3 regions of the Candidatus Brocadia sinica JPN1 genome follow, and region 1 is predicted to be linked to each of the others. Evidence: riboswitches for the same ligand, from Rfam matches in the RefSeq annotation. Region 1 holds a riboswitch; each other region holds the start of a gene.
What was found. Region 1 has a riboswitch for cyclic di-GMP ahead of BROSI_RS03200 (caspase family protein). Riboswitches for the same ligand answer to the same signal wherever they lie in the genome.

Region 2: another riboswitch for cyclic di-GMP. It lies ahead of BROSI_RS06725 (hypothetical protein); the one in region 1 lies ahead of BROSI_RS03200 (caspase family protein).
Region 3: another riboswitch for cyclic di-GMP. It lies ahead of BROSI_RS15375 (rhodanese-like domain-containing protein); the one in region 1 lies ahead of BROSI_RS03200 (caspase family protein).

Annotation. Positions count from the first base shown of each region.
Region 1 is NZ_BAFN01000001.1:698,443-708,857, forward strand. Features, by position in the region: gene BROSI_RS03160 (tetratricopeptide repeat protein) at 1-38, opposite strand, end outside; gene BROSI_RS03165 (histidinol phosphate phosphatase domain-containing protein) at 110-751, opposite strand; tRNA gene BROSI_RS03170 (tRNA-Arg) at 785-858, opposite strand; gene BROSI_RS03175 (tetratricopeptide repeat protein) at 1,140-1,844, shown strand; gene yidD (membrane protein insertion efficiency factor YidD) at 1,880-2,089, opposite strand; gene rnpA (ribonuclease P protein component) at 2,070-2,441, opposite strand; gene BROSI_RS03190 (SDR family oxidoreductase) at 2,543-3,418, opposite strand; gene BROSI_RS03195 (hypothetical protein) at 3,621-4,799, opposite strand; gene BROSI_RS03200 (caspase family protein) at 4,933-6,615, opposite strand; cyclic di-GMP riboswitch class I at 6,667-6,785, opposite strand; gene BROSI_RS03205 (MgtC/SapB family protein) at 7,219-7,920, shown strand; gene BROSI_RS03210 (tetratricopeptide repeat protein) at 8,232-9,488, shown strand; gene BROSI_RS03215 (GIY-YIG nuclease family protein) at 9,613-10,415, shown strand, end outside.
Region 2 is NZ_BAFN01000001.1:1,491,409-1,501,823, reverse strand. Features, by position in the region: gene serA (phosphoglycerate dehydrogenase) at 1-1,530, shown strand, start outside; gene BROSI_RS06760 (metallophosphoesterase family protein) at 1,617-2,336, opposite strand; gene BROSI_RS06755 (ABC transporter permease) at 2,373-3,176, opposite strand; gene BROSI_RS06750 (ParB/RepB/Spo0J family partition protein) at 3,323-4,189, shown strand; gene BROSI_RS06745 (CTP synthase) at 4,243-5,838, opposite strand; gene kdsB (3-deoxy-manno-octulosonate cytidylyltransferase) at 5,831-6,586, opposite strand; gene nadC (carboxylating nicotinate-nucleotide diphosphorylase) at 6,948-7,859, opposite strand; cyclic di-GMP riboswitch class I at 8,049-8,168, shown strand; gene BROSI_RS06725 (hypothetical protein) at 8,367-8,729, shown strand; gene BROSI_RS06720 (hypothetical protein) at 8,884-10,146, shown strand; gene BROSI_RS06715 (caspase family protein) at 10,285-10,415, shown strand, end outside.
Region 3 is NZ_BAFN01000001.1:3,364,394-3,374,808, forward strand. Features, by position in the region: gene BROSI_RS15370 (M48 family metallopeptidase) at 1-597, opposite strand, end outside; cyclic di-GMP riboswitch class I at 935-1,058, shown strand; gene BROSI_RS15375 (rhodanese-like domain-containing protein) at 1,264-1,461, shown strand; gene BROSI_RS20865 (thioredoxin family protein) at 1,822-1,923, shown strand; gene BROSI_RS15380 (tetratricopeptide repeat protein) at 1,939-2,391, shown strand; gene ycaC (isochorismate family cysteine hydrolase YcaC) at 2,480-3,112, shown strand; partial or broken gene BROSI_RS21475 (pirin family protein) at 3,462-4,376, shown strand; gene wrbA (NAD(P)H:quinone oxidoreductase) at 4,452-5,075, shown strand; gene BROSI_RS15400 (S1C family serine protease) at 5,190-6,245, shown strand; gene BROSI_RS15405 (cupredoxin domain-containing protein) at 6,310-6,681, shown strand; gene greA (transcription elongation factor GreA) at 6,705-8,930, opposite strand; gene ppcA (phosphoenolpyruvate carboxylase) at 9,191-10,415, shown strand, end outside.

The DNA of each region.
Region 1 (10,415 bases):
TTCAGCGTTTTTAAAATATTTACAGTAGCTTCTTTCATTTTTCTTCTTTCTACAATTTAAACACCCAAAATACCGCTTAAATAAAATGAAATTTCCTTGCACAATCAAGTTATAAACCAACTAAAAATTCCGCCTCTTTAAAAATTTCCTGAATATCTTTTTCTTCCAAACCCGCCCCGCGTGCAATGCATTCGGCGCGGTTCCGGTCTAACAAATCGTCAGGCGTATGTGAATCGGAACCAAAAACAAGTTTTGCCCCAACCTTCTTTGCCATTTTAACTACGTGTCCATTTGCATAAGCATGCCCTTTCCTGCCGGAGATTTCCAATCTGACCCCCTTGCTTTTAGCGAGATTCGCATCGTCTTCTGTAATAAGACCGGGATGTACCAGGATATCAGCGCCGGCCTCTATTGCTGCCCGATTTGTCCCCGGCAGCACGGGTTCGGTAATAGTCTCGCCATGCACCAGCACAATGAATGCACCTAATGTTTTTGCCCGTTTTACCATGGATTTTATATGCTCCGGACGAAGATGGGTCAATTCAACCCCGCCATACACCTTGATTTTAGAAACAGATGCTATTTCCTTACATGCCTTCAGGACGTTCGGAATTACTATATCAATATTTGAATAGTCGACATGATCCGTTATTACCAGCCCTCGAAACCCCTTGGCCTCGCAACGACGGATTAACTCAGCTGGTAAAAGTACGCCATCAGAAAATAACGTATGTGTGTGCAAGTCAATCATCTGCGAAGGCCAATCGCCGATAAAAAATTTTAATGCGCCCGAGACGATTTGAACGTCTGACCTACGGTTTAGGAAACCGTCGCTCTATCCTGCTGAGCTACGGGCGCATTGGATTATTGCAAGTCATTCCTGTCCAGGAAAACAAGGACAACCGAGCGAAAATCAGATAGTTTAAAAGAATAAATTATAGCCTTAAGTAAAAAAAAATCAACATCATTCCATCTCGTCCGGTCATTTCCACCTCACACGAAGAATTCAATTGAAGTAGAGAATGCTTCATATTACAATGCAATGACATTATAGATACGTCTTGTTTATTCTGGCAAACGAAGGAAATAAGCCGGTGTGTTTTGTTGTAACGAACGAAATGACAAGGGAGAGAAACGGTATGCTTTTTCTTATTCGATACATCCCATTATTGCTTCTTCCCGGTATATTTATAGCCGCCGGTTGTGGTGTACAGGACCCTGATTACTACAACCGCCAGGGCGTTTCCTTGGATAGTCAGGGCAAGGTTGATGATGCCATCGCTGAATACAGGAAGGCATTGAGGATAGAGCCCTATAACAGAGAGGCGCATTACAACCTCGCAGTAGCCTACCACAAAAAAGGGTTGTACACAGAAGCTATTGAGGAATACAAAACCGTATTGGGACTCTATCCAAATGACCCTGAGACCCTCTATAATCTTGGTGCGATATATGCACGAAACAACATGCAGGATGCAGCTATTTTTGCCTGGGAAAAGGCGGTGGAATTAAAGCCAAATTTTACAGAAGCACATTACGTTTTAGGATTTACCTATGCTCAGAAAAAGCAATTTGACGAAGCCATTAAAGAGTATAAGAAGGTTATTGAAAAAAAACCAGATGATGCAGTTACCCATAACAACCTGGGAGTTGCTTACACCGAAAAAGGGTTACTGGATGAGGCTATTGATGAGTTAAGGAAATCTGTCAAAATTAATCCGGCAATGGCAATGACCCACAAAAATCTTGAATTTGCCTATAGAAAGAAGGGGATGGAAAAGGAAGCTCAAAACGAACTCAAACTTTATGAGGAATTAATGAAAAGGGGGAATCAGCCGCAATAAAAGAGTTTCATTGTCTGTTGGTAAAACTCTGAGCACTACTTCACCGGGTCATACCCGGAATCACCAAAGGGATGGCATCTCAGTACACGCCATATGCCCAGGCAAATTCCCCAAATAACACCTTTTTTTTCCACTGCATCGATCATGTATTGAGAACAGGTAGGTTCAAACCGGCAGGAAGGATGAAAAAGGGGTGAAATGATACCTTGATAAATCCGGAGGAGTTTAATGACGATAAATTTCATTGGCAAAGGTTTCGTTAATTTGGAGCAATAATTTCCTAAATCCATTATCAACGTCGGACAGTTTCAGATCAGACGAAAAGGGATGTCTTGGAATGGCAACAATATCGACATGCACAGCAAGTAAGTGTTTGTTCAACCTGTAAACCTCTCTCAGCAGTCGTTTGGCGCGGTTGCGCCGAACGGCATTTCCTACCTTTTTACTCACTACCAGTCCCAAACGGGAATGTTGAAGGCCGTTAGGCATGACATAGAGAACGGTCTTTCCATTTTTCAATACCTTACCCTCATGAAAGACCTTTTCAAATTCCTTCTTTCTGGTCAAACGTTCAGCTTTTGTAAATCGAAAATTCATGAACTGAAATCGTATGATAAGTATGATAAGAATGTAGGGGATTTTATAATGCCTTTAGGTTAGCAGAAACAGATGAGGTAGTCAATGATATCCCTGCAGGATCAAACAATGCCACGCAGTCCATTGAGTTCTTCTGACAGAAGGAATGGTTTAAAGCCCAAAGCGAAAGCTTTTGAGCTATCGAGTGAAACATCAGGAGGTCTCGGTGCTGGCATGACCACATCCTTCTGTCTGCTGGGTATTAACCGGGCTTCTCGTATGTTTAAGGTTTCCATGAGCAACTTGCCAAAATCGTAGCGTGAAATGCGTTCAATGCCTCCCAAATGGAGTAATCCTCGTGCCTTTTCAAGGGCAAGAAAAATTCCGGAGACTGCGGTTTTTCCACTTACCGGAGTCCTGAATTCATCCACAAATAATCGCAATTCTCTACCCTCTCTCATTGTTTCGGTCATTGGTTGAATAAAGCTTTTGGCGCCAGGTCCGGAAATACCAAACATCAATGCCATGCGGCAAATGGCAACCAGCGGATGGTATTTAAGCATACCCTTCTCAGCCAGTACTTTCTGCTCACCGTAAAAATTGACGGGACAAACGGGATCTTCCTCACGGTACGGGGCATTTAAACCATTAAAGACTAGGTCGGTTGAGGTAAAAACACACGGGATGTTATAGTCAGCACAAAGTGCGGCAATATGAACAGAGGCAGCTACATTGATTTTCTGTGATTCAGTCCGATGGATTTGACAAAAATTCGGGTCAGAGTTTGCGGCGGTATGGATTACTGCATCCGGATTGGTTTCCTGAAATAGTTTCTTCAATTCATAAAAATCAGCCAAATTAATTTTTACGATATTTACACCTGCAATTCCCACAGGATGAGAAAAGACTGTCCCGAATGTCTTCCATTTATTCTTCGCGGCCTGACAAATATTCCAGCCCAGGAAACCACTGGCACCCGTAACGAGCAATTTTTTCATAAATTACCTCGTAGCAGTATTACCCTGTAAAAGCTTCTTTTTGCTGTTGCATGCATCGTTCATAACCTGTAGGTATTTTTTGACTACATTAAGGATGCCTTGCGATTAGTAGTCTTGTAGTTTTCTAGAAACACAGATAATTTTTCACCAGGGATACACCATTCCTTTTCACCATTTTCTTGCAGAGACTCTTTTCAATGCATCAATACATTTCATCTACTATGAGTTGTGTATTAAAAAGCATTTTCTCATATCGTGTATAAACCCCGTGTCCAAAAAGTGTATCAAAACAATTAGGATAAATGGTACTATTATCCTTGTAGTCTACTAAAATTGTTTTCCCATAATGAGGAACCCTCATTCTTGCTTTTAAATTCTCAAACAATCCAATCATATCATTGCCTTTACCCAGTATCTCATCGAGTTTCTTGTCAGACATGCGCTCTGTATCTGTTTTTGCAATGGTATCCGATCCGGCAATAGCCGATTGTTGTACATAGTCGCCATGTTTTGTGCTAAAAACCATGGTATCTATAGCTCCAGCCAAAAATTCATTTCCACGATGATTAATAATATTCAATAGATTATACTTTCCGTCCCCCCATCCGTAGCGAGGAGGTGTTCCAAAGGTAACAATGTCTAAATGAACCTGCCGGATTTTTTGTAAATACTCATCAAATTTTGAAACATCTATCCCTGCTTTCCCGCCGATAGCAAGGAGTGCACTCACACCTGGTGATTGTGCCAGAAAATTTGTCATAAGTGCAAACAATTGTCCGGCATGGCTATGACCAAGTAATAAAACCCTTTCTCCCCATGATGGCATTTTCGTATCAATGTCATTCGCAAGTGCACTAACCAACTTTATGGACTCTCTCAAACGTGCAAAATGATGATTCTCAGATGACCAGATAAACCGTTCACAACAAATATCATTGCCAATAGCCTTTTTAAATAGCGCCACATATTCTTGTGTATAATTGCCACAATCCTCCATCATTTTATCAATCATATTTTGTTTGATAAATTCTTTAACTATGGGAGTAAAGTCGTGATTTATTTGCTCAATAAGATTCGCAATGCCAAAAGGATCGTCACCGGCATAGGTACCGTGTATAAAATATATGAGACCAACTTTTGCCTGTTTCAATCGATGTCCAAGGTCACGCATTTTACTTTGCCATTCCTGAGATTGGTCGTCTAATTTCAATGATTTTTTATTAAACGAAACTCTTTCTTTGAATTCAACGTGTGTGTAAGGAGTCGTGGGAGGGGTATTGACATATTCCTGCGGCTGAAGATCTGCATTGACAATACCCATAAAGCCGAATGATAGAAAAAAACAAAAAATACCTGAAATCGTATAAAAAAGCTTCTTCATATTTATTTTACCCATAGTAGAGGATTATCGAACTTTATCACATCGGAATTAATAACTATACCATCTGAATGTTTTATTGCACACCCAGAAATCATACAAAAGACTATTCCGCTTCCGGGAATATCTTCGTGCTTCAGAGCAAAAACATCGATGCCTCTATCTTCCGGGGGCCGTTCAGTTGAGGCGTCTGATCCTGAATATCGGCAAGTTTCATGGACCGACCACACATTTTCGTGAGATTCCCGTACGTTAATTTCTTGCCCTTATTCTTATAAATTTCATGGCATATGAAATAGGTAAATGCGCCATAATTTGCACCGCCTACGGGATACTCTTTGGCAGTTTGACTATCCTTGCATGCTGAAAGTGCAATCGGAATATACTCGTCTTTCTCTCTTTTCATCTCCCGTAATAACCGCCGTTTCTTGTCCGCAAATTCCTCGCGCAATTTAAACACAGGCAAAGGACTCCCTTCAAATTTAAACTCATACACCCTGTTCAAAATATCCATGGGCGGCAAAAATCCTCGCACTTTGATACTTTCACCCCTTGTGCCTGTTCCTGAATGGCAGCAATCGAAGATGACCGTAAGCTTGACCCCGGCAGGGAGGTTTCCAAACAATTCCCTGAAATCGTTGTCTATCAACCCTGGCGCATCAGAATCAAAGTCGTAGGGGACTATGCATTCATCAAGTCCGTCCACTTCATCACCTATCCGTTCTGGTATTTGAGTTCCGTGTCCCGAATAGTGTAAAAGAAGCGTATCTCCACTTTTTGCCCCATCAAGCAACCACTCTATCTTGTTCCTGATCTTATTCGTGGTTGCGCGGTGATTATGAACCATATGGATGTCTTTGGTTGGGAATTCATGCACCTCCTGAAGCATACGGTTTACCAGGAAAGAGTCGTTTATGCAGCCGTAGAGCGGTGGAATAGGGAACGGATATTCGTTAATGGCAATCAGTAATGCCTTTTTCTTTGGTTTTCTCGGCTCTAACGCCCTCTCTGCAACCCCTGGTGGGATTGTTACCCTCAAGGATGTCAGCAGGATCCCGGTCATTTCGTCATCCCCTAGATACCCCACCGCAAGGTGACCAGTCTTACTATGGATATTCATGTTTTTAAAGCGGTCATGATCATCGTAAATATTTAAGTAACCGCCAATAGGATCGCCATTAAACCATTCCCAGAATCCGTTTCCCTCATTATCGACATTCGTCCACCGCATCGTCTTCTCCGGATATTTTCGCCGTTCAATTCTGACAACGGGTATCCACAGAGGGCTGCCAATGGTAATCAGTGACGAAATCTTTGGACATTTGTCCCACCTGCTTAAGACATCGTACGTTACTACTGTTCCCCAGCTATGACAGATAATGTGGAGTTCAGTATCCTGTTGTGACAATTCGATAAGTTTGTCCCGAAGCTGTTTTTGGACTTTATCTGCTAAAGCTGCATCAAGTAAATAATATCCAAAATCGCCAAGGTAATCGCCAATGAATCCTCGCTCCATACTTCGATCGAGAGTTTTTCCTTTCCCTTTGCACCATCGTAAGAGTTCCCGGTGAATTGTCGTATTTATTTCATCCTTGAGTTTCGATGCCTTGTCTGTTAACGAGGGCGCTTTCAATGATCTTTTTCCGGGTTCTCCTCCCCCTGAATAATCATCCATAATGCCTTCCCACCATACACCATGATAGTCACGGTTAGGGTCAAATTTGTTTGTCCCGATTGCATTAGCAACTCTCTCACGCCATTCATGCCAGTAATCAGACTTTGAATCCCCAATTCCATGGACAAAAATTATTTTTCCCATACGGTTCCCCCTTTCCTGCAAATAAAAAAGCCTTACTACAGAGATATTCATTCCGGCAGTAAGGCTGTCTTTATTCCCGCAAAAACCGGTTTTTTAAAACCCCGTCCGTACAGGCTTAAAGATCCACTACTTTGCGCCCCCCGATCACTCAGGGTTTACCCTTATCAAAATGCTTGCTAAAGAGTCATTGGCAAAATAGAAACCATTTTACAACAGGCAAAAAAAATTTTAAAAATTATTTCATTGTGATTTGTATTTTAATCACTTACGAACGAAGAACAAAACATGAATGGCAATGGATATAATGCGCAAAAAATGCAACATGCCACACAAGTGTATCGTCACATGTATGTGTCATGACACACAACCGGTATAATTCACGCGGAAGACAGTCTTTCTTTCAGATTCGATGCGGCCCAGGCTTCTTCGTGCCTTTCAGTATTTGAGAAAAAAGTCTAAACTTTATTTTTACTTTTGGTGGGAAGATAATAAACATTTGACATTAATTATAGGCTGGGTTATACTTTTTGTCAAATACTTAAATCATTTATCTAAAATGAGTTATGTGTTGAATAAATCTCTTTGTTAAATGAAGGAGCAGATATGTCTTATCTTCTGAGTCTTATGGAAACCTTTGATAACTCTATCGGAAAACTTCTCATAGCAGCCGTTTTAGGCGGGATTATTGGGTGGGAAAGGGAACGGCGAGGACGACCGGCCGGATTGAGGACCCATATTCTGGTATGCGTGGGTGTAACCCTGATGATGGTGGTATCTGAGCATATCTTTCAAAGATATAAAACTTTTGCCGCTGATTCCATCATACGGGTCGATCCTGCAAGGATTGCCGCCCAGGTGGTAACCGGGATCGGTTTCCTGGGTGCGGGCACAATTATGAGATTTAAAACAACGGTGCGGGGGTTGACGACTGCGGCATCTTTATGGGTCGTGGCGGGCATCGGTTTGGCAATAGGAAGCAGCTGTTATACTCCTGCGATGCTTACAACACTCATAACGCTTTTTGCGCTATTGTTAGGACCTCTCTTTGAACGCGGAATTAAACGTGATACCTATAGAACACTCAAGGTGTGCGCCTCAGGTTCCGAACCCAATTTCACACCTATTGTGGAAATATTAAGAAGGAATTCAATGGAATTGCAACATTACGAATTTGAACGCGACCTTGTGAAAAATGAAGTTCAGTATAACATCAATGTGAGATTTAAAGACGAGACTGCGGTCTCAAAAGTTTGCGATGAGGTTGCCAGGTCGATTAAAGAGATTCGTAAACTTGGGTGGGAGTAAGTGTTTTTGATTATCTAACTATCTACCAAATAAACATTTGACAATATATAGCCCATTTGATATATTCCCCCATAAAAGTATGGCATAGCCTGCTCTGTCTCAAAGTAAGCACAAATAAGCAGGCTTGTCGTTCGGCTGACCCTTCGGCAAGCTCAGGAGAATGAGATTATTTCGCCCGTGCATGGTGAGAGCGTGTCGAACCATCACGACGAAGTCCATGCTGCCCGTTACTCGGCAAATTCCTGAAAGGTAAAATAAGTCCGTTATAGAAAATTCATGTATCGATAAAAGTTTTCATGGGAGACCTGATAATGATAATGAATCTAGTATCGCCATTCAAAACACTAACGTTAATGGCAGTATTAGTTTCTGGCAGTATATACGGATGTTCCAAGGCTGATATGCCTGATGAGGTTATCACTGCATATCAAAAGGCCATCCGCATAAATCCCGCTCTGGCGGCGGCACACTATGATCTGGGGATGGCATATAATAACCGGACGATGGTTGATGAAGCTATCGCAGAGCTAAAAAAGGCTACAGAGATTGATCCAAACTATAAGGACGCATTTTTCCAGCTTGGTTTACTTTCCATAGAAAAAGGCCTCTGGGAAGATGCTATAACTGCATTCAAATCTGTGATACAATTAGATCCCAACCATGAGTTGGCGCATAGTAAGCTGGCTGACATCTACAAATCCAGACAGATGTTTAACGATTCCGTACATGAATACAAAAAAGCATTGGAGATCAATCCAAAAGACGGCGTATCTCAGCATAATTTAGGAGTAGTTTACGCTGAGAAAAATGCGACAGATGAGGCAATTCAGGCATTCAGGAAGGCTATCGAGATCAATCCAAATTATACAGATGCCCATTTGGGTTTAGGCAAGATATATCTGGATAAGAACCTGTTGGATGAGGCGATAACTGAATTCAAAAAAGTTACTGATATCAACCCGCACCATGCACTGGCGCATTACCATCTCGGTTTAACCCACTACGCTAAAGGAGAGAATGTCAAGGCTGCGGATGCTTACAGGAGATCAATAGAAATTGATCCCAAAAATCCCAAAGTGCATTATAACCTCGGGATCGTTTATTCGGATGAAAGGTTATTCGAAGAGGCGATTGAAGAATTCAGCGCCGTTGTGAAGCTCGATCCGAATGATGCAGACGCACATTACAGACTTGGTAAGGCTTACGCTGACAAGCGGGTGCTTGCTACTGCCATTGCCACCGTTCGTAAGGCAGCAGCAGCTCATTATAACATACAGAATCCTTATTCGGACAAAAGAGCGCTTGACGAAGCAATTGCCTCATTACAAAAGGCTATTGAGATAAATCCTTACAATCCGTCTGTATACTTTGACCTTGGGAGCGCGTATTCAGAAAGCAGGATTTTGGACGAGGCGGCAGTTGCACTTGAAGAGACCGTACGAATTGATCCCAATTTCGCAAAGGCGCACTACGGTTTAAGTATTATTTATGACCGAAAGGGTATGAAAGAAGAGGCGCAACGGGAGTATCAGGCATACCTGAATTTAACGTGCGAACGCAAGAAATAAATTTTTACCGGAATAGTAGCCGGCGGCTTTCATTTCCTGCAGAATAGAACAAAATACGCCATTCCATGAAAGAGGGATTTCGCCCTCTTTTTTTATTTCAGGATTTTTAGGATTTCCCGATACTATGCGCGATAAGATCTATACCTATCTGAAGTCTCAGAAAACAGGCGCTGCCAGTGGGGAACTGGTGGAACAGGTATTGAAGATTAAAGGCGCCTCACCCAATATCAGTGAGACACTTATACGGACTGCTACAGCCGGGGATCATAGGTTTGTTGTAGACGAAAATCATCTCTGGAGGATTATTGAAAGAGGTGGGACACCCCTTTCTGAAGCAGGATTTGTTTTCCTGAGCCTTCTGACATCAGACACCGTTGAAAGATCCAAAACAATCGTCGAAATAAGTGCACAAAAACCAGGAAATGATAAAACAACAAACCGTCTTCATCTCTTCATAAAACCTGCCTCGCTAGCCGTATCTGCTCTTTGTTTGCCTGCAGATTTAGCGCAGGAAATGGAAGAAGGTGTTCCTGAAGAAAAGGCGATGCGCTCTCTCATTGATTTCTGCGGAGAGAGCGTTTTGGTTGGTTATGATATTCGGTCCTCCCTACCTCTGCTCAATAAGATTCTGAATACCTTGAATAACCCTCTTGAAAATGCATACATATGCTTAAAGTCCTTAACAAAGAGGCTTATTCCGGACCTTCATCCAAAATCATTGCATGATATAGCCTCCTTTTTTCAACTTCCCGTAATGGATATCCGGCGTACCGAAAAGGAGATTGGTGCAATTGCCGATATCTTTTCCCGGTACATGGAACTCTTAAAAGAACGGGGATTAAATACGGTAGAAGATGTCCTGGAATTTCAATATCCCGATATCGAATATGTTGATTTTAGTAAATATGCCTTTGGCAAGGGCTTTCT
Region 2 (10,415 bases), 790 kb from region 1:
GAAAAGGCCGGGATTAGAGCGTTAAACAAACCCGGCATAAAAGCAGATGAGTTAAAGACTATAATGACAAACTGCGATGGAATTATATTGCGCAGTGGGACAAAAATTACCGCATCTTTGCTGGAAAAAGTTGAGAAACTAAAAGCCATTTGCCGGGCCGGCGTTGGCGTTGATAACGTAGACGTGCCAGCAGCCACCAAAAAAGGCATTGTGGTCATGAATACGCCGGAAGGAAATATAACTTCAACTGCCGAACATACCGTGGCATTGCTCTTTTCCCTTTCACGTTTTGTCCCCCAAGCCTGCGCATCAGTAAAGGCGGGAAAGTGGGAAAGAAAGAAGTTTACCGGCATCCAAATTGCCGGAAAGACTCTTGGTATCATCGGACTTGGCCGGGTAGGAAGACAGGTTGCAAAACGCGCTGTTGCTGTAGAGATGAAGGTAATTGGTTACGACCCTTTCATCTCTCCTGAAATTACATCTCAATACAGCATACACATTGCAAAAAATCTTAGAGAATTACTCGCTCAAGCCGATTATATTACGATTCATGTCCCTTTTAACAGCGAGACAAAAAACCTTATTACACAAAAGGAATTTTCGATAATGAAACCGGGAGTTCGTATTATCAATTGTGCGCGGGGCGGAATTCTTTCCGAAGAAGATCTTTACAATGCCATAAAGAGCGGCCACGTTGCGGGGGCAGCCCTTGATGTATTTGACGTAGAACCACCCGCAGGCAATAAGCTCCTGGAACTAGACCAAGTAATTGCGACGCCGCACCTGGGGGCATCTACGGAAGAAGCTCAATTTGCTGTTGCTGTAGAAGCGGCGGAACAAATGGCCGACGCCCTTACGGGAAAGGGATTTCGAAATGCAGTAAACCTCCCCCCGTATAACATTGAAGAATTTAACACTCTGAAACCCTATATAGCATTGGCGGAAAAGATGGGTTCTCTCCTCATCCAACTCGCCGCCGGAGGTATTCAGTCTGTGGATCTCGTTTATACGGGAGAAATCACAAAGAAGAATATTTGCCTTGTTACGGATAGTTTCATGGTTGGATTGCTCAAGCCCGCCCTCGAAGATGGTGTAAACCTCGTCAGTGCGCCACATCTTATCGCAGAACGAGGTATCCAGGTCAATATTACCACCAGCAGTGGTGTGAGCGATTTCACGAGCCTCATTAGCGCAAAGATAAAAAGCGCTAACGGTGAAACTGCCATATCAGGGACGGTCTTCGGAAAAAATGAACCAAGGATTGTGGATATCAACGGGTACGGCGTCGAGGCAGTACTCGACGAACACATGTTTATCCTCTTTGGTAAGGATAAACCAGGTTTAATTGGAAATATTGGTCGAGTTCTTGGTGACAAAAAGATTAATATTGCCCACATGACGTTTGGCCGGAGGGAGACCGGTGGTAATGCCATCACGATTATAAACGTAGATGCCGCAGTACCTCAAGACTGCATCAGGGAGATAGAACAACTTGACCACATAGAGGAGGCATATTTAATACACCTTTAAACCCAGAGAAGGGAGATCATAAATCAAACGGAAAATACAAGCAATTATCTGGGAGGACTTAGGACAAGCATAGGCGCCGAAAGCGCTTATCCCATGAGGCGCAAGGCGTTTATTTCCGGTAACCCTGCCATATAGATTTTATTTACAGCATCGTGGATATTATATTTAGCGCGTTTAATCTGTGCAACCTTTTTTTCATCATCATAAATAGCATAAGATGCCCTAATGTCCCAATCTCGTGGTTGTCCTACACTTCCCACATTGATAAGCGCCTTCTCGACGTTATTTAAATCAAAAACACCCCCTCTATCCACACGAAGGCTTCCATTCTCTCCAAAAATGGCTAAAGGAACATGGCTATGCCCATAAAAACAAATCTGTGTTCTTAGGATATCTAAATTAAGTTGTGCATCAACCCCAGTTGTAATATAATCAAAAAATTCCGGGTGATTCAAAGAGGCATGCACAAGGGTAATATCGTTTAGCTCTATAACTAAAGGCAAATTTTTCAGGAATTCTACATACTCAGCCGTGAGATACTTTGCCGTCCACAAAATTGCTGCCCTTGCATCGTTATGGAAATAATCTGCTGGAAATTTTCCCACCGCTGCATAGTCATGGTTTCCCGCCACGACAATACAGTTTAATTCGCGTATTAAGTCTATACATTTTATCGGTTCGGCGGCATAACCGATAATATCTCCCGTACACAATATTTTATCAACGCGCTCCTCTCGCAATTCATTAACAACTGCCGTTAATGCTTCATAGTTACTATGTACGTCCCCTATTACTCCATATATCAACAACAAGTCCTTTCTACTATTAGAGAGATACGCAACTCAACGACATTCTTTACGATTGAAAAGCACGAATGTTAATACAAGAACAAACAGAGTATACAACACTGCGTATATCATCAACAATACCAAGTGATGTATACTCAACGACCCAAGCTTATTTTCCACTCCAACAGCGCTGAATTCCTCAAGATTTGGGAAAAATACACCAAAAAACGCGAGACACCATCGGGTTCCATCCCCATTCATATAAAGCATATCCTGGAAAGAATTTATAACATTCCCAAGAACGTAGATAACCATACAACAACTCAGGTTAGCTATCACAGGCAGGTATACAGAGCCTGCTGTTGCTATGGCACACATTATGGCAACCTGCAAAAATGCAAATATCAGCTGAAAAACCGTTAAATACCCTACTCGTTTAAATGCCGTCAATACGCCTGCCTGACAATCGAGAGACTCCTTTACGCACAACGAAACAGTCAGGATAAGACTCATCAACACAAATACCGACGAGACAGCCAGCAGTATCCCTAAAAATTTACCAAAGAGAACAGATCCCTTATCTACGGGCTTGGACAACAAGGTCATGATAGTGCCTTTTTCTATTTCTTTGGATATCGTATTTGCGGCGCTCAACGATGCGAGACACAAACAGCAAATCGTGATCGTTGATATCCCCATCTCCTTTATCATACGCGTTTCCTCACCAAAAGCAAATAAAGTAAAGGAAAAAGAGAGTAATATAAACAATATTCCGCCACATCCAATCAAATAAAATATTGTCTGCCGGACAATTTCTCTTCCAGTATTCCCTGCAATGGCAAATACGCATCTGTTCATAAAAACCCTTGCAAATTCAAAAAAATCTCATACACTAATTTGGAATGTTTCACGTGAAACATCTTTTCCTGGAAAAGTGTGTTAAATACTAGCATTCCTAACCAGGAAATGCAATTGAAAACCCACCAGAAAAAGGAGTCAAGACCATGTCTAAAAAGGAAAAACTCAGCCGCAGCCTGCAATCACTCCTTGGCGGAGTTATTGGCATAGAAGCCGACGGAGGACAAGACGTAATCGTACGACTTAATCCCGAAGATATTCAACCCAACGATCTTCAGCCGCGCGACCTCTTCAACGAAGAAGAGATGCGGGGACTTGTGGAATCCGTCAGAAAACACGGCATTTTACAACCAGTCATCGTAAGACCACTCCCACACGGATACATGCTCATTGCGGGAGAACGACGCTGGCGGGCGGCAAAACAACTTGGGCTGAAAGAGATACCCGCAATCGTCCGGCATGCCGATGGTGCAAATATTCTGGAAATCGCCTTGATAGAAAACATCCAAAGGGAAGATCTCAATCCCATCGAAAAGGCCAAAGGATTCGAAGAACTGATCGCCAGGTTCGGACTTACCCAGGAACAGGTCGCAAAGGCCATGGGAAAAGACCGCAGCTCTGTAACCAATTATCTCCGGCTACTGGACTTGCCACAAAAAATCCAGGATGATGTTTCACGTGGAACATTAACCATGGGACATGCACGGGCATTATTAGCCATTCAGGACAAGGAAGTACAGATACAGCTCTATGAACGCATAGCCGAGGAAGGGTTATCGGTTCGGGAGATAGAAGAGATGGTTTCGGCAGAAAAAAAACGGGCCAAACTCAACCCTACTGCTACAAAAAGGCCATCTACCCCCCACATCGAAGATCTGGAAGACCGATTCCGAAGGTTTTTGGGGACAAAGGTTACCATCAAAGAAAGGAATGGCAGGGGGAGGATTATGATTGCATTTCATACCAACGAGGAATTTAGTCGGATTGCAAACACCCTGGGGATTCAGCTTTAATTATTCACAACGAATACTTCGACAAAAACACAAGACGTCTTCCATGACCACTTTCAATGATCCAGGGATGCCCGTATAAATTCCCTGAATAGAGGATGAGGATTCGTAGGCTTTGACTTAAATTCCGGATGAAACTGTACACAAACAAACCAGGGGTGCTCTTTGAGTTCCATGATCTCCACTAATTGCTCGTTCGGCGTGTGTCCGCTAAAAACCACACCTTTAGCCTCAAACATCTCCGAATATCTGTTGTTAAATTCATATCGGTGGCGATGCCGTTCTGATATCTCCCGACTCCCATATGCCTGAAAAGCCTTTGTGCCTGGCTGAAGGACACAAGGTTGCGCACCCAACCTCATCGTCCCCCCCTTACCAACCACCGTTCGTTGTTCTTCCAATAAACTGATTACAGGGTGAGGTGTGTTCATATCAAATTCCGTGCTGTTTGCCCCCCAAAGCTTGCATACATTCCTTGCAAACTCAATTGCCGCACACTGCATTCCAAGACAAATACCAAAGAAAGGTATCTTGTTTTCCCGTGCATACCGTATCGCCTCGATCTTACCCTCAACACCACGCACACCAAACCCTCCCGGCACAAGGATACCCTTCACCCCTTCAAGATGCGCTTTGACGCCATTTTTTTCGATCTCCTCGGATTCCACTCTGCGCACCCGCACCCGCGCATTGTTCCCTATTCCACCATGGATAAGGGATTCATAAATAGACTCATAGGCTGATTGATGAGCTATATATTTTCCCACAATTGCAATCTCTGTCGCCTGACTTGGATTTTTCAGTATTTCCAGTATTGACAACCACTTGTCGATATTATTACCGTTTGTTTTTAACCCCAATTTCTGCACGATAAATGTGTCTAAACCCTGATCAACAAGGATCAGCGGTATCTCATAAAGATAAGGCTTCACATCCCGCTCTTCAATGATCGCATTTTTGTCCACATTGCAAAACAGGGATAATTTTTCCTTTACCTCTGCGCCAAGATGTTTTTCCGTCCTGCATATGATGATATCGGGCTGAATGCCCGCCTGCCGCAACATACCAACGCTATGCTGAGTTGGTTTCGTCTTTATCTCCTCAGCGGCACTTAAGAAGGGAACAAGGGTTAGGTGAATATAGAGCACATTTTCCCTGCCCGCCTTTTGGCCAAACTGCCTGATAGCTTCCAGGAATGGCTGGTTTTCTATGTCTCCCACAATACCCCCGATTTCGGATATAACCACATCCGTATCAGGTCCATCCAGTTTCCGGATACATTCTATAATTTCATTGGTGATATGGGGAATTACCTGAACCGTCTTGCCTAAATACTCCCCCTTGCGTTCCTTCATAATAACAGAATAATAAATTGAACCTGTCGTAAAATTACAGTACCGGTTCGTCTTACTGTTGGTGAACCGCTCGTAATGTCCCAGATCCAGGTCCGTCTCAGCGCCATCATCAGTTACATATACCTCCCCATGTTCATACGGACTCATCGTCCCAGGGTCGATATTTACATAGGGATCAAACTTTTGAAGCCTTACTTTAAGCCCCCTGCTCTCCAACAACATCCCGATGGATGCAGAATTAAGCCCTTTACCGAGAGAAGAAACCACACCACCCGTAACAAATATGTGCTTAGTCATGCCTGTATCTTTCCAAAAATGTCATCAAATCATCCCTTGTATCAATACCCCTGGAGGTATACTGTGTAATTGCCACCTTAATTTTGTAACCATTGGCAAGCGCCCTGAGCTGCTCCAATTTTTCAGCATGCTCCAAAGACGAGGCTGGAAGTTTAGAGTATTGTAATAGAAAATCCCTCTGATATGCATAAATCCCCAGATGCCGCAGAAATGTAATGCCTGGCTCATTGACCAGATCGCTGCTATCGCGCACATAAGGAATCTGTGAACGGGAAAAATAGAGTGCATATCCACGATTATCCAGCACAACCTTTACCACATTCGGATTGCGTAATTCTGCTGCATCTGTTATCGCATTTGCAACAGTTGCCATGACCGCAACATCGTCTCCCACTAAAGTATCTATGACCTGATCAACCACAGACGCATGCATCTCGGGTTCATCGCCTTGCACATTCACGATGATGTCAGCATCTAATCGTCCCGCCACCTCAGCAATCCGGTCTGTTCCTGAAGTATGCAATGCGGAAGTCATCTCCGCCTCTCCACCAAACCCTTTGACGATATCGTATATAAGTTGACTATCTGTAGCAACAATGACTTTATGAATTCGTCTTGCCTGCTTTACGTTTTGATAGACATGCTCTATGATATATCTTCCCGTGACAGACTTGACTTCCGGCAGGATTACTTTAAAAGGCAGTCTGGTCGATGCATACCTTGCGGGGATTATGACAACTGCCTTCATACGATACATCCAACCACGTAAGTATTCAGTTCCATATTTTCATAACAGTCATCATGCCACTCTTGCTGCACCCAGAAACTATGAAAATCCATAAGCCTTTGAGTGGTCAACACTTAATTTTGAATTTTCGAACCAGTCATCATGTTGCGCTAGCAACACCCTGAAACGATGAAAATGCAATTTCTGTCCTATGGTATTGGTATATTTATGCTTACACTTATTTGTCAGGCCTTATTTTCGAACCAGAACGCAGAGTTCACAGAAAATCGGAAAAATTATGAACAATTTTACAAAATTGTAGATTCTATTGAACAACTCTCTCGGATTCAAACATTTTTTGAAAAAATTCGAGCAAACAATTTTATATAGATATCTCTAAGGAAATATCCAGAGCCATCGCCGAATGGGTAAGAGCGCCAATAGAAATTCTGTCTACACCCGTTTGTGCCACAAGATGTACATTTTCCAGGGTAATATTTCCGGATGCCTCGGTAAGTGGCGGACGTTTTCCCTCATTATATTTCCACTCTTTAACCAATTTTACCGCATCATTCAATAGCTGGATGTTCATATTATCAAACAGTATGATATCAACTCCTGCTGTAAGAGCATTCTTTACTTCTTCCAGCGTCCTCGTTTCTACCTCGATCAAAATACCCTTCTTTATTCGTTGTTTTAAAAAAGACACGGCTTTTTCAATAATACTATCATGAGAAGATATGTTAAATAATACTTTGTTTTTTATTATATCCAGATGGTTGTCCTTTATCAGCACCTGGTCGTAGAGGCCCATCCTGTGATTAACCCCACCACCCACTGCCACTGCATATTTTTCCAGATATCGCCATCCGGGAATGGTCTTCCTCGTATCCATTATGAAGGTATTTAAAGGTTTGATACGTTCAATAAACTGCGCCGTTAGAGTTGCTATCCCAGAAAGTCTCTGAAGAAAGTTTAAGGCAATACGCTCACCAGAGAGTAAACCCTTCGATCTGCCATTTACTACAGCAATGGTCTCACCCTTATGAATGAAGACTCCTTCCTTCACCAATTGTTTAAAAAAAACGTTCTTGTCGAGTTTAGAGAAAAAATGTTCAACAACGGGCAACCCGGCAACAACACCGCTTTCTTTTGCTATAAATGCTCCTTCTACAATCAAGTTTTCCGGAATGAGATTTTCAGTCGTAATATCCCCGGTAAAAATATCTTCCTGAATAGCAAGTTGAATAAGGGCATCTATCTTCTCACATTCAATTTTATTTTTTCTGTTCACGACAACTACCCATCTTTTATTTTTTGTCTGTCAACACCTCGTTAATCCTTGTTTCATCTCTATTATATGAGTGTTTCAAAGAGAACTCAATATCAATCATTATTTTTTTCTTGACATCTAACGATATCGTGTTATTTTGAATCGCATGTGATAATGCTGGTCTTACAAAGTGAAGGAATAAACAAAAACATACGATAAGGGCAAACCCTGAGTAATCAGGGGACGCAAAGTAAAGGGTCTTTCAACGTACAAGGATGTAGTTAAAGACGCGCCTTATCCTTTAGCGAAAAAGATAGCCTTACTGCCGAAGATGTTTTCCATAAAATATCTTTGCAGTAAGGCTTTTTTATTTTAACGGGTAAAAAAAGGGGTTTAGTTATATGACCAAATAGGGCTATAACAAGTTACCACTAAGCGTATTATCGGTACTAAGCCGTATTATGTTGCAACTTTTCGTATACCTACGTAATGCTGTTCGGCAGGAAAAACAAACGGAGAAATCAAACCATGAATGAAAACATCACTCTCACGAAAACCGCATTGGTTAATTTGCTCGATGCCGTGCCTTATCCAAACCCCGATGATCCATGGGGGCAGTATGGTACTATCGGTCCGGTTGCCCAAGCTCTCCGCGACTTGTCATGGGCGCTGCTGAACCCGCAGCCACTCCCACCCGGAGCTAGCCCTCACCCTGATCCCTGGCGCTATGGACCAGGACCGCAGCCCTGGTATGCTGCGTTCCTTTCGCGCGCGGTAATTGATCGAGCGGTAACACAATATCAGCTCGCCGAGGTGTCGGGCAATACAGAGCAGTCAAAAAGGATAACCACGGCAATCGGATCGCAGATTCGCGAGTTTGTCGATGATTGATGATTACTGTGGCACCAGGCCACCCAAGTGGCTAAGCAATAGTATACCAGATGTAAGGAGGATTTTAAAGATGAAAAAAGGCTGGAATACGGCTATTTGCAAGGCTTTTCAAGCCTTGCAGGACACTCATAATTAGTTAAGGAGGGAACAGACAATGAAAAAAAGGTTCACGGTAACAAAGAGGATCACAACGATATTACCGGTGTTAATCGGACTTTGGATCTTCACCGCCAATACCACGGTAACCCTCGCTAATGCGGATGGCATTACCGTGGGGCCCGGACAGGGTGTTAACTTTGAGCAAGTGGATTTCGTCTTTTCTGCTGTAACCCAGGAAAATTCAGATTGGGGCCGCGTCAGTGCAAATCCAGAGCTTCTGTCCTCTTCAACTGATATATCCAGCGGCTTTCTCAATATCTTCTCCGATGCTGGATGGGTTGTTCAGAATCTACCTGTTGACGTGAACTACGGTACAGTCACAACATACTTCAGCCTTGGTCTCAGTACCCCTACGGATGTTAGTGAACTAAGCGCTCACATAGAGTTTGCTTCTAGTCCGCAAGACGATTTTTCCGACGGTGAAAGAGGCGACTTTGATGTTGGGGTTGCACTTTGGAACGCCGAAGGCGCTGGCGATTCTCAGACTGCGGTGATCGGCGAAGCACCACCACCTAATCTGATACAGTTCAGACCCAGAGGAAAAAACACGAAACACACACAGCCAAACGCTGTGAATGTACAAACGGCCAAGAATCAGTGCTTTCCCATGTCGATTGCAAACAGTCTCCAGTACTTGGAAGACAGATTCGGAGTCAACGTTCCCCACGACCATAAACCCGGTTTGAAGGGTGATGATTCATTGGTGGGACAGTTGGATATGGAGGCCGATCGCCGCGCACCAGCACGCAATGATGGCGACGGTGTATGGTTTACACCTATGCTGAAAGGAAAGTTTTCTTATTTAAAAAAGAATGGTTTGAAGAATAAGCTCATCCACAAACACCAGGGACGTGGCTATGGAAACCCACCCGATGAAGCGCTTCCTAACGGTGACTTCAGAAGCAGCGGGATTAAATCTAAAGATAGAGGTGCTAAAGTAACCTTTAAATTTATCTGTGACGAGATTAAAAAAGGGGAAGATGTGGAATTGGTTTTTTCTTATGATGACAATAACGGTAATCCCACTGGCGGACATGCCGTTCGTGTCTTTGAGTGTGGAAAAACAAAGGGTCGGCCCTGGATTGGCTATCTCCACGATAGGTTGCAAACCAATAATGATCCGAATGACGAAGAAGGCCTTGAGAAGGTTCGCCAACACATCAAAGATATCGACGGCGATGGAATCCTCAACTTAGGATCGAAAAACCGAGAAATTCGTTTTGTACTGTCAGAATCATCAAAGAAGAAACCACGATGATAACCATTATCGACATCCGCATTACCCTTACTATAATATAAAACGTGGGGTTCAAGTTACAACTTGAACCCGCAGGAGTTTTTATAGTTATTTTGCAACAGACCCTTACCTACAAACTTAACCAAAAAGGAGGACTTTATGTCAAAAGGGATTGCTTTAACCACGGGATTAAATGCCGTTAGCCCGGCGCACTATGGCGGATGGTCGGGAGAACTCAATGCCTGCGAAGCGGACGCCAAAGACATGGCGGAGATTGCAAGATCAAAAGG
Region 3 (10,415 bases), 2.7 Mb from region 1:
TGCATGAATGCCAGCCTTATTTGTTAATTTAAGAATCCTTTCTTTTAGTGATTCATCTTCAATTGGGGTGAATTTATTAAAGAGAGGCTCAATGATGTAGGGAGATATATACAGAATAAAGATGCTGAAAATAAAAAGAAAACCCCATACCCAGAACCACCAGTAATGGGGACTCCACTGAATGAGCCAGAATCCTGCAAATGTCACCAGCGACAACATGACGGTTGAAATCAGGAGCGTTTTTATGAAATCGGATACCCATAGTCGTGAGGTCATGGCGTTGAATCCGTATTTATTTTCTATCTTAAAGGTATGGTAAAGGCTGAAAGGTATGGATAGGAATTCGGAGCCATAGGCTAAAAGTAAGAAGAACAGCCATCCCGATACGATAAATGACAGGTTCAGCGAAGCAATCCATGAATTATAGATATTCAGCAGACCGCCAAAGATGAATATGATGGTAATTATATTACTGAATATTGACGATATAAAGCTGAAACGGGTTTTTTCTGTTTCGTAGTCAATTGTTTTTTTTAGTACCGATTCGTCTATCTTTCCCGCAAATTCAGATGGAACAGTTGCGCCAGCCCTTCTCATGTGTCTGAGATTGAGATACTGAACCCAGTATTCAAAGGTCTCTTTGAAGATGTAAAGGCAAAGGATGAGAACAAGATATGCGTTCAGGATAAGACCTCCTTTTCGTTCACCTGGATTGTGTTCGTATTGTTAGCATAGACATATAAGTAATGATACTATCAAGAGGGATAGTTATGATAAATCAAAATTTTAACTTCTTATTTGACCATACAAAAGTGGAATAGTGCAATAGGAATTTTATTTCTTTTATTTTTTTGCTTGAGATAAGTTACTATGCATGTTATATAAGTATGAAGTTTCAATAATGGTTTTTACGAAGTAGTGCGGTAAAAGAACATTACGATAAAGGCAAATCCTGAGTAATCAGGGGACGCAAAGTAAAGGGTCTTATCAGTTGTTTAAACAGTTTAAGCCGTTTAAACTGTTTAAACGGCTTACGAAGAGACAGCCTTACTGCCGAAGATGTTTAATAAATATCTTTGCAGTAAGGCTTTTTTGTTTGGTTTTTCAGTAATTGAGTTTGATGACTATAGTCTTTTAACCAGGAATATTTACGATTTAGGAGATATATATTTTACAAAGAGAAGTAGGGGCGTATTGCAATACGCCCTAAGAAGCCTTTTTATTCTTACCCCGGCAACTTTTAGAAAGAATGGGAGGTGTATTATGGCAGAACCCGTACGTATTACTCCGAAAGAAGTTTACCAGAAGTTGAAATCCGGCACAACGCTCCTCGTCTGCGCATATGACGACGAGACAACATTCAGGCAAATGAAACTGCAGGGTGCGATTTCGCTGCACGAATTTAAATCAAGGTTACCGTCATTATCAAAAGATCAGGAGATTATCTTTTACTGCGGCTGACCCAAAGAAGCGAGCGCTGCCGGTCAGGCAGCGGAATTCATAAAGAAGGGATATAAGAATACAAAGGCCCTTGATGGAGGCGTTAATAGTTGGAAAAAGGCGGGCTATCCTATCGAACCGTAATAACGTATAAGGTTGGGTGAAGCTGACAGACTAGGTCAAATGAACTTTTTTGCTTCAAAAGTGAGTAAGAACTGCTATAAATTGCCATTTTTTGCGCTTGTTTTGTCGCTTTTTAACCCATAAAGCGGGGAATAAATCTCACGAAATAGGGTGAAATTGCCCATTTGACCCAGTCTGGAAGCGCATCTCGGTCATTACGGATGCCGATCATTAACTTTACTATAAGGAGGGAAGGGTATGGAAAACAAAATTATATGGGAAACAGGAATGGACAATGCCCTATCAAGGGCACGATTGGAGAAAAAGCCAGTGTTACTTGATTTCTTTAACCCAGGCTGAATCGGATGCCAACAGATGGATACAGTTTCGTATCCAAATAAAGACGTTACCGAATTTATCAGAGATTCTGTAATTCCACTGCGCGTGCGCTATGATACGCAGCCCCTTGCTACGGATTTTAGTATAAACTGGACTCCAACCCTTATAATTCTTGATATGGAAGGCAAAGAACATCACAGGGCAGTCGGTTTTCTTTCTCCCGAAGAATTGATGCCTTTGTTATTGCTGGGTATTGCAAAAGTTCATTTTGACCACAATGCATTCAAAGAGGCGTTTTCAAACCTGGAGAAGATTTTATCTGATTTTCCTAAAAGTGACTCAGCACCGGAGGCAATTTATCTGAAAGGTGTATGCTTATACAAAGATACGAAAAATCCAAAAGGACTTAAAGAGGCATACGAACAACTTCAGGCCAGGTATCCTGAGAACGAGTGGACAAAGCGGGCATATCCCTATCGGCTTTTATAGCTGTGTACCTTGCGATCGTGAGTTAGGCCACTCCGGACTGCGCTGAAGAAACTCCAACAACTCTAAACCAAACGTAAAGGAGTTACCTATGAATACAAAATACACTTACCGCCGTCTCTCCAAAGATAACGCCGCAGTCCTTCTCATTGACCATCAATCCGGCCTTGTTAATCTTGTGCGGGACTACTCGCCGGATGAATTCAGGAATAACGTCCTCGCACTAGCCGACCTCGCCAAATACTTTAAGCTGCCGACCATCCTGACGACCAGCTTTGAAGATGGTCCCAATGGTCCAATCGTACCAGAACTTAAGGAAATCCACCCAGAAGCCGTTTACATTCCGCGTCCTGGCCAGATCAATGCCTGGGACAACGAGGACTTTGTGAAGGCGGTCAAGGCCACCGGCCGCAAACAGTTGCTCATCGCTGGTGTTCTGACAGAAGTTTGCGTGGCCTTCCCCGCGCTCTCAGCACTGGAGGAAGGCTTCGAGGTCTTCGTCGTCACCGACGCTTCCGGTACCTTCAACGAGGTCACGCGCCACGCTGCGTGGGCGCGCATGGTGGCTGCAGGCGTGCAATTGATGAACTGGATGGCCGTTGCCAGCGAACTGCATCGTGACTGGCGCAACGACATCAAGGGATTGGGCAAACTGCTATCCAGCCACCTGCCTGCTTACAGAAACTTGATTACGAGCTACTCGGTAAAGAAACCAGTGGCCTAATCTGCGCTCAGCTAAACGATTTCGCACATCACGGCTCCTGTTCCCGTAGACCCAACGCGCAGGAGCCGTGCCGTACTCTGCCGGAAGCTGTTCTTGTTGGGCGAAATTGCGTTCCTGGTGCCGTACGTGTTTTGTTTTTCTGAATGCAGAAAGAGGGAGAGATACCGTTGACCTATTTGAAGTACCTTCAACCATGTGCATGATCTTCAATGAGACAAACAATAAAATGTACCGGTGCTTTCCATGAGCAATTAACGCCCTATAACGCTGTTATGGAATTATTTATATACCTGATAGCTCAGGTGATAATTGAGACATATTTCTGACCAAAAATCGATGGAGGAACGCAATGACTGAAACGAGAAAGATCCGTAAGGTCTTGAAAAGTAAACCTACGATAGAAGGTGCCGGTGTCCACCTCAAACGTGCATTGGGATATAGCCAGGTTCCGATGTTTGACCCTTTTTTACTTCTGGACGATTTCCGCTCAAACAATCCAGAGCATTATATCAAGGGTTTTCCATGACACCCGCATCGTGGAATCGAGACAATCACCTATGTTCTTCAGGGAGATGTTGAGCATGGTGACAGCATGGGGAATAAGGGCATTATATCGTCTGGCGATATACAATGGATGACCGCGGGAAGCGGGATCATACACCAGGAAATGCCGAAAGGCGACCCAAATGGTGTGATGTTTGGATTTCAACTTTGGGCCAATCTCCCCAAATCCCACAAAATGATGGAGCCTCGTTATCGGGACGTGAAAAACAGGCAAATCCCGGAGGTAATGCTTGAGAATGGCACAAAAGTCAGGGTCATATGCGGTAAAGCTGGCGGTAGGCAAGGACCTGTTCGGGATATTATCACCAACCCGGAATATCTTGATGTAACAGTTCCAGCCCGTTCAGAATTCATACATCCGACAAAGCGTGGACACACTGTTTTTGCGTACGTCATCGAAGGTAAGGGATATTTTTGCAAGGAAAAGCTACCGTTTTCTTACGAGATCGAAGGAGTCAACTATTTCGATATTCAAAGAGATCCCTTTGTAAGTAACGAGACTCTTGTTCTCTTTGATGATGGCGATCAGATGATGGTCTCAACGGAAGGCGATGCAGTCAGGTTCCTGCTTATATCGGGCAAACCCATTGGTGAACCGATCGCCTGGTACGGACCTATTGTGATGAATACGGAAGATGAACTACGGGTCGCTTTTGAAGAGTACCATAATGGCACATTTGTCAAACACGGGAGAGTTTAATAGTATGGTAGAACTACAGAGCGTGGAGAAATACCCTGTAGTTTATTTTGAATATTTATAAAAAGGAGGATAGATATGAAAGTACTAATCGTCTACTATAGCACATACGGCAATGTATACAAGATGGCGAAGTTCGTGGCAGAAGGGGTTAAGGAGGTTAAGGGTGCGGAACCAGTTATCCGTACAGTTCCAGAATTGATACCTGCATCTGTCATCGATTCCCGGGAGGATATGAAGGCAGGCAAGACGATGCAGAAAGACGTTCCGATGGTTACAAAAGATGACTTCAAAGAAGCAGGAGCAATAGCTTTTGGCACACCAACAAGGTTTGGAAATGTATCAGCGCAATTAAAAAACCAGGTAGACCAACTCACATCGTTGTGGCTCTCAGGTGAACTTGAAGGCAAACCTGCCGGCGTCTTTGTGTCTACGGCAAGCCTTCATGGAGGGCAGGAGACGACGATACTTACCTTGATGGCCCCTCTCTTGCACCTCGGTATGATACTCGTTGGTGTACCTTACTCGGTTAAAGAGCTTTTTACGACTCAAGCCGGAGGTTCTCCATATGGACCAGGCCATGTTGCAGGACCGGACAGCCAGCGGGAAATTGACCAGCATGAGGCTATAATATGCCGTGCTTTAGGGCGCAGGCTCGCCGAATTCGGGCTTAAACTGCAAGGAAAGAATAACAATCAATAACTCCACCATTGGTCTAAGGAAAGGAGTTTGACAAACAAGACTTTTACAATACAATTTGAATTGAATGTCTTGAGTTTAAACCAATGACCAAAAATTTGAAAGGGAAAAATTGTTGTGGAACCTCTTTTTCAAGTCGTGTCAACCAATGGAATCGGGCCTGATGGTTCTCGGATATCTGAAGCAGTTGCCCCTCCTGATGAAGAACTTCTTGATGCGTATTCGAAGGCCGTCGTTAGCGCTTCAGAGAAAGTTATCCCGGCTGTAGTAAATATTAACGTTCGTCAGTTGTTGAATGGCAGGCAAACAGTCCATCCACGGATGTCACAACAAATGATGGGCAATGGATCGGGGTTCATTTTTACCCCGGATGGTTTTATTCTCACAAACAGTCACGTTGTGCATAATGCCGGTCAAATTGAAGTGGCGCTTGCGGATGGCCGCCGTTTGACAGCAGATATGATCGGCGACGATCCTGATACGGATTTGGCGGTTATCAGAATTCATGCCCCGGACCTGGCATATGCACGTTTAGGGAACTCTCAATCTATTCGTGTAGGCCAACTCGTAATTGCAATTGGTAATCCCTATGGCTTCCAGTGTACAGTAACCGCCGGTGTGGTAAGCGCACTCGGGCGCTCACTCAGATCACGATCGGGAAGGTTGATAGATAGTATCATCCAAACTGATGCTGCACTCAATCCGGGCAATTCAGGAGGCCCGCTCATAAATTCCCACGGAGAAGTAATTGGCGTCAATACAGCGATTATCCAGGGAGCACAGGGACTCTGTTTCGCTATCGCGGTTGACACAGTTAAGTTCGTTGCGACAGGGCTTATGAAAGATGGGAAAATCCGCCGTGGTTACATTGGTGTAGCAGGGCAAAGCGTCTTTCTCCACCGCCGACTTGTGCTATTCCATAACTTACCGATAGAGAGCGGCGTACTGGTCATTTCCGTTGAGAACAACAGTCCTGCCCAAAGAGCTGGCTTGGTTGAAGGGGATGTAATCATAGGTTTCGACGATCAGACGATTGAGAGCGTAGATGATCTGCACAAGCTCCTTACTGAACACTGGATCGGGGTAAAGTCGGAGCTAACCATTATTCGGCGTTCCGAGAAGGTCGTTCTTGAGGTCGTCCCGGAGGAATCTAAAGTCAGATCGGATGAATAGTGTTAAATAACTGCATAATAATTACATTGTCGGGAAATTGTTGATGAAAAAAGGAAATGTGGCTATGAAAAGTATAATAGTGTTGGTTATTGTAATTGCCCTTTCCGGATGTGCCGCTGTAAAGAAAGATAAGGCTCTGGAATCTATGCCTTATGATGCGCCGGTGCAGAAGATATCCATGACTGCAAAGCGGTTTGAATTTACTCCGGAAGTAATTCAGGTTAAGCAGGGCACTCATGTGATTTTGGAAATCGAGAGTCTGGATGTGACGCATGGGTTTAAGATTGAACAGTATGGAATTCTTGTGACCATCCCGGAAAAAGGAAGGGCTACCGTTGAGTTCTATGCTAAAGAACCCGGAACGTATCCTTTTCAATGTTCTCACTTTTGTGGTGCAGGGCATTTTGGAATGAATGGAAAGATCGTTGTAGAGTGAAGATGAAATATCAGGAGTCTTTTTTATAATAAGACCTTTTCAATTTTAATGATTTCGTAAGTAGACTCTCCTTCCGGGAGTTTGATCGTTATCGTTTCACCTGCCGTTCTGTTTAGTAATCCTTTGCCGATGGGTGACAGGTAGGAGATTATGCCTTTTTCAATATCCACATCCCACGGTCCCAATAGGGTATACATCTCTAATTCTGCCTTTCCCTCATGCCTTAAGGTAACCTTTGTGCCCGGAGATGCTGTATCTGCATGAACGGAGTGGGGGTCAATGATCACAACCTTCTGTAATTCAGCCTTCATGCGCTCTGCCTTTTCCACGAGCATTGCTTGCTTTTCCCGTGCTGCCTTATACTCTGCATTTTCACGCAGATCTCCCCGGCTTATGGCCTCTCCGAGATCACGTGCGTTTTCTGGAAATTCCACGTTCATAAGATGGTCAAATTCCTTCTTTTTCTTCTCATAACCTTCTTTCGTGACGTAGATTTTGCTTTCATCGAGTTTGGGGAGACCTGGTTCTTCGAATAGTTCCGGATAACGGTCCTGAATGACACTTTCGATAGAAACTTTGAACCAATCCTCCATGCCCTTGCTGCGGGAGACGACGTTAAAAATGGCTTCTGCGTTGGCATCATTCAGAATACTTATGGCATAATCGGTACCTTTATCCTCCAAGAGATTTTTTATCTTGGTGATGACGGTCTTTAAATCCCCATCGCGCCCTTTCTGGATCTTAAAATAGATATTATCTGATAGCTCGATTAACCGGTTAAACATGAGGGCTGGGTCGATGTTTTTATAAAGTTCAGGGTATCGTCTATGCATGCCATTTTTGCAAAACCAGATATAGTGTTCCGGGTAAGCGTTAAATTGATTGAATAATTTTAAGGCTATCCCTTCAATGGCATGTTGCTTGTTTTCAGTAATAAGTTCCTTGATAATGAATTCCCATAGATTGCCACTGTTCAGAAAAAACAGAGATGTAAATTCATCCTGCCAATGTTCTGGTTTGACCTGTTTGATTAAACCGAGGGTATGTTTTCTGTATTCCAATGTGTTGATGTTATCTATAAATTCCGGAAGATTTTCAGTTGTGCGAATAAGTGTTTCGATAGTGTCTTTATATTTCCTGGTCTCTTCTTTGAGGATGTCTTGTATCTCGTCGAGGAGGAAGAGGCATTCTATGGCAAGGGAGGGGTTTTCCCCCTGCAATGTGGCGGCGTCTTTTATAAAACGAGTTGTAATTTCATTCAAAGTTTCTCTGCATGTTTCAGTGTTTTTCATCGTTGAAATATATTTTTTGACGATTTCGATCTTTTTGCTGATGTCTGCGGTGATGGCCAGTTTTTCGAGTATCTCCTGATGGTGTGTCATTGGGGAGGTACGAAGTTCCAGGAAAGACGTGGTGGGTGTACCGTCGGTCAGTTTTATGTAAGGGTCTTTTTTGAGCAACTTTTTGGTATTTGTCCACCATTTACTCCATGCGCCGGGTGGTATGACACCGGATATGAGCCGGTTCTTTATATGAGAAACCGATGCTTTTCCTTTAAAATATTTCAGGGTTAATTTAATTAAGCCTACGGGGTCTTCTTCAATCATTTTATTCAATGCATCTTTTCGGGCGTAAATCATCACCAGTAAATCATCCTTATCCAGTTTCTGTAATATATCCGGGGCAATATCCATGGAAATGCTGTGATTGTTCTTCTTTTCGAAATTGATGTTTACCTTTTCGCCTTCTGTGTCAACAGAGACTACCTGACCCACCCCCCAGCTTTTATGGGAGACATAGTCGTCCAGATCGAGATAAAAGTACTTTTCTAGTTTTTTCATGGCACTGCGGATGTCGGATGCTGACTCTATACCCGTTTTTTCAACCAAGCCCTTTGCATAGGGTCTGTCTTTATAGATGTTTGAATAACATTCGGCGATTCCTTTTGCCAGCCCTTTTTCCTTCGGATTATATTCTAATACCTTTTTGAGTACTTCCAGGGCGTCTTGATAGAGCCCTTTTTGTTGGTAATGAGGTGCCAGCATTATCAGGAAATCGTGAGCCCGCTTTTTTTCTTCCCGTTTCGCAAGGAGATCGACAATATCGAAAAGCGCCTGTAAATCTTTGCTGTTGGATTCAATAATTCCAAGCCATGCCTCTTCCAGCTTGTCATACTGTTCTGTATTGATAAGGTTTATTAATTCATTTGTATCGAGCTTATCCCCGGTAATAGAACACTCATTGGACATGCTTATTCTCCTAATCTTTTATAACGGGAAAAATAGAGACCCGTTTAAAAATGAAATTATAAACAATAATTATAAAACTATTTGGTGGATAAAGGAAGTAAGAAATTGGATTGTGCGTGAAAACGTAATTTTTAAAATAATTTAATGAAAATACAATATTTTTTACTATAATTCATAGTTTATAATAGTAGGTAAGAAAAACCTGCTCTGTGTATGGTATGTTTTTAAAGAAGCCAGTAGTCAGGAGGTGGAATGCGGGCATGAGAAAAATACCAAGAACGATGAGTACCCAACATCCGGATAATGTCACTATGCCATTCTTTACCGAGGGGACGTGTTTTTTGGGTGAAGATGAAATAAAAGAGGCATATTATGTGTTTTCACATCTGCAATGCGACGAGCAGATGTGGGATTGTGAAGGAAAGGAAGTTGATGAATTTGTCATTAAGAAACTGCTTACCCGGTATGATAATTATTTCAAAAAACACAGGATTGGGCAGGACATCTTTATTACTTTACGTGCACCAAACCCTATGGTAGAAAAAAGTGAAGCAAAGATTCTTCTAGAAACTTTGGAAAGTGCGCCTCGTTCGTACGATACCGCAAGCCAGTTTTACGGAGACGATAACATACCACCCATCTTTGAGGTTATTCTTCCCATGACGACCAATACGGAAACAATTAACCGGGTGTATTATTATTATCGTGATTTTGTCGTCGGGAAGCAACATAGGAAGTGTTTTGAGAATGATATTACCATAAAGGAATGGATTGGTGAGTTCAAGCCAGAGACTCTGGAAGTGATTCCGTTATTCGAGGATATCCCGTATATGCTCTCTGCGGATACTATGGTGCAGAATTATCTGAAGGATAAACAATTCTCATATCAAAGGGTATTCCTTGGCCGTTCAGACCCCGCATTGAACTATGGTATGCTGCCTGCAATACTGGTAGTCAAAATTGCTTTGCAGAGGTTGCATGCGTTGCAGGAAAGAATCAGGATTCCCATCTATCCCATCCTGGGACTTGGTTCAAATCTCTTTCGGGGCAATCTGTCGCCGTTAACTGTGAACGAATGTCTGAAGGAATTTCCCAGTGTTCAGACCTTTACGATACAATCGGCATTCAAATACGATTATGACGAAGGACAAGTCAGAGAGGCCGTTCAAAAGATTAATAACCATGTAAGAACAGGTCCGACTTCAATAAATGAAGAAGTGGCCCTGGATATTGCGGAAAGATTGGCGTCAGCTTACCGGGAACAGATAAAGGAGCTTGCTCCTTTAATCAATGAGATAGCCAGATTTGTTCCTAAACGGCGGATGCGTAAACTTCACATCGGCCTTTTCGGCTATTCGAGAAATATTGAAGGGATTACCCTGCCGCGGGTAATTTCTTATTGTGCCACACTCTACTCGATTGGACTACCACCGGAACTGCTGGGATTACATTATCTGACTGAAAAGGATTTGGTGTTCCTCAAGA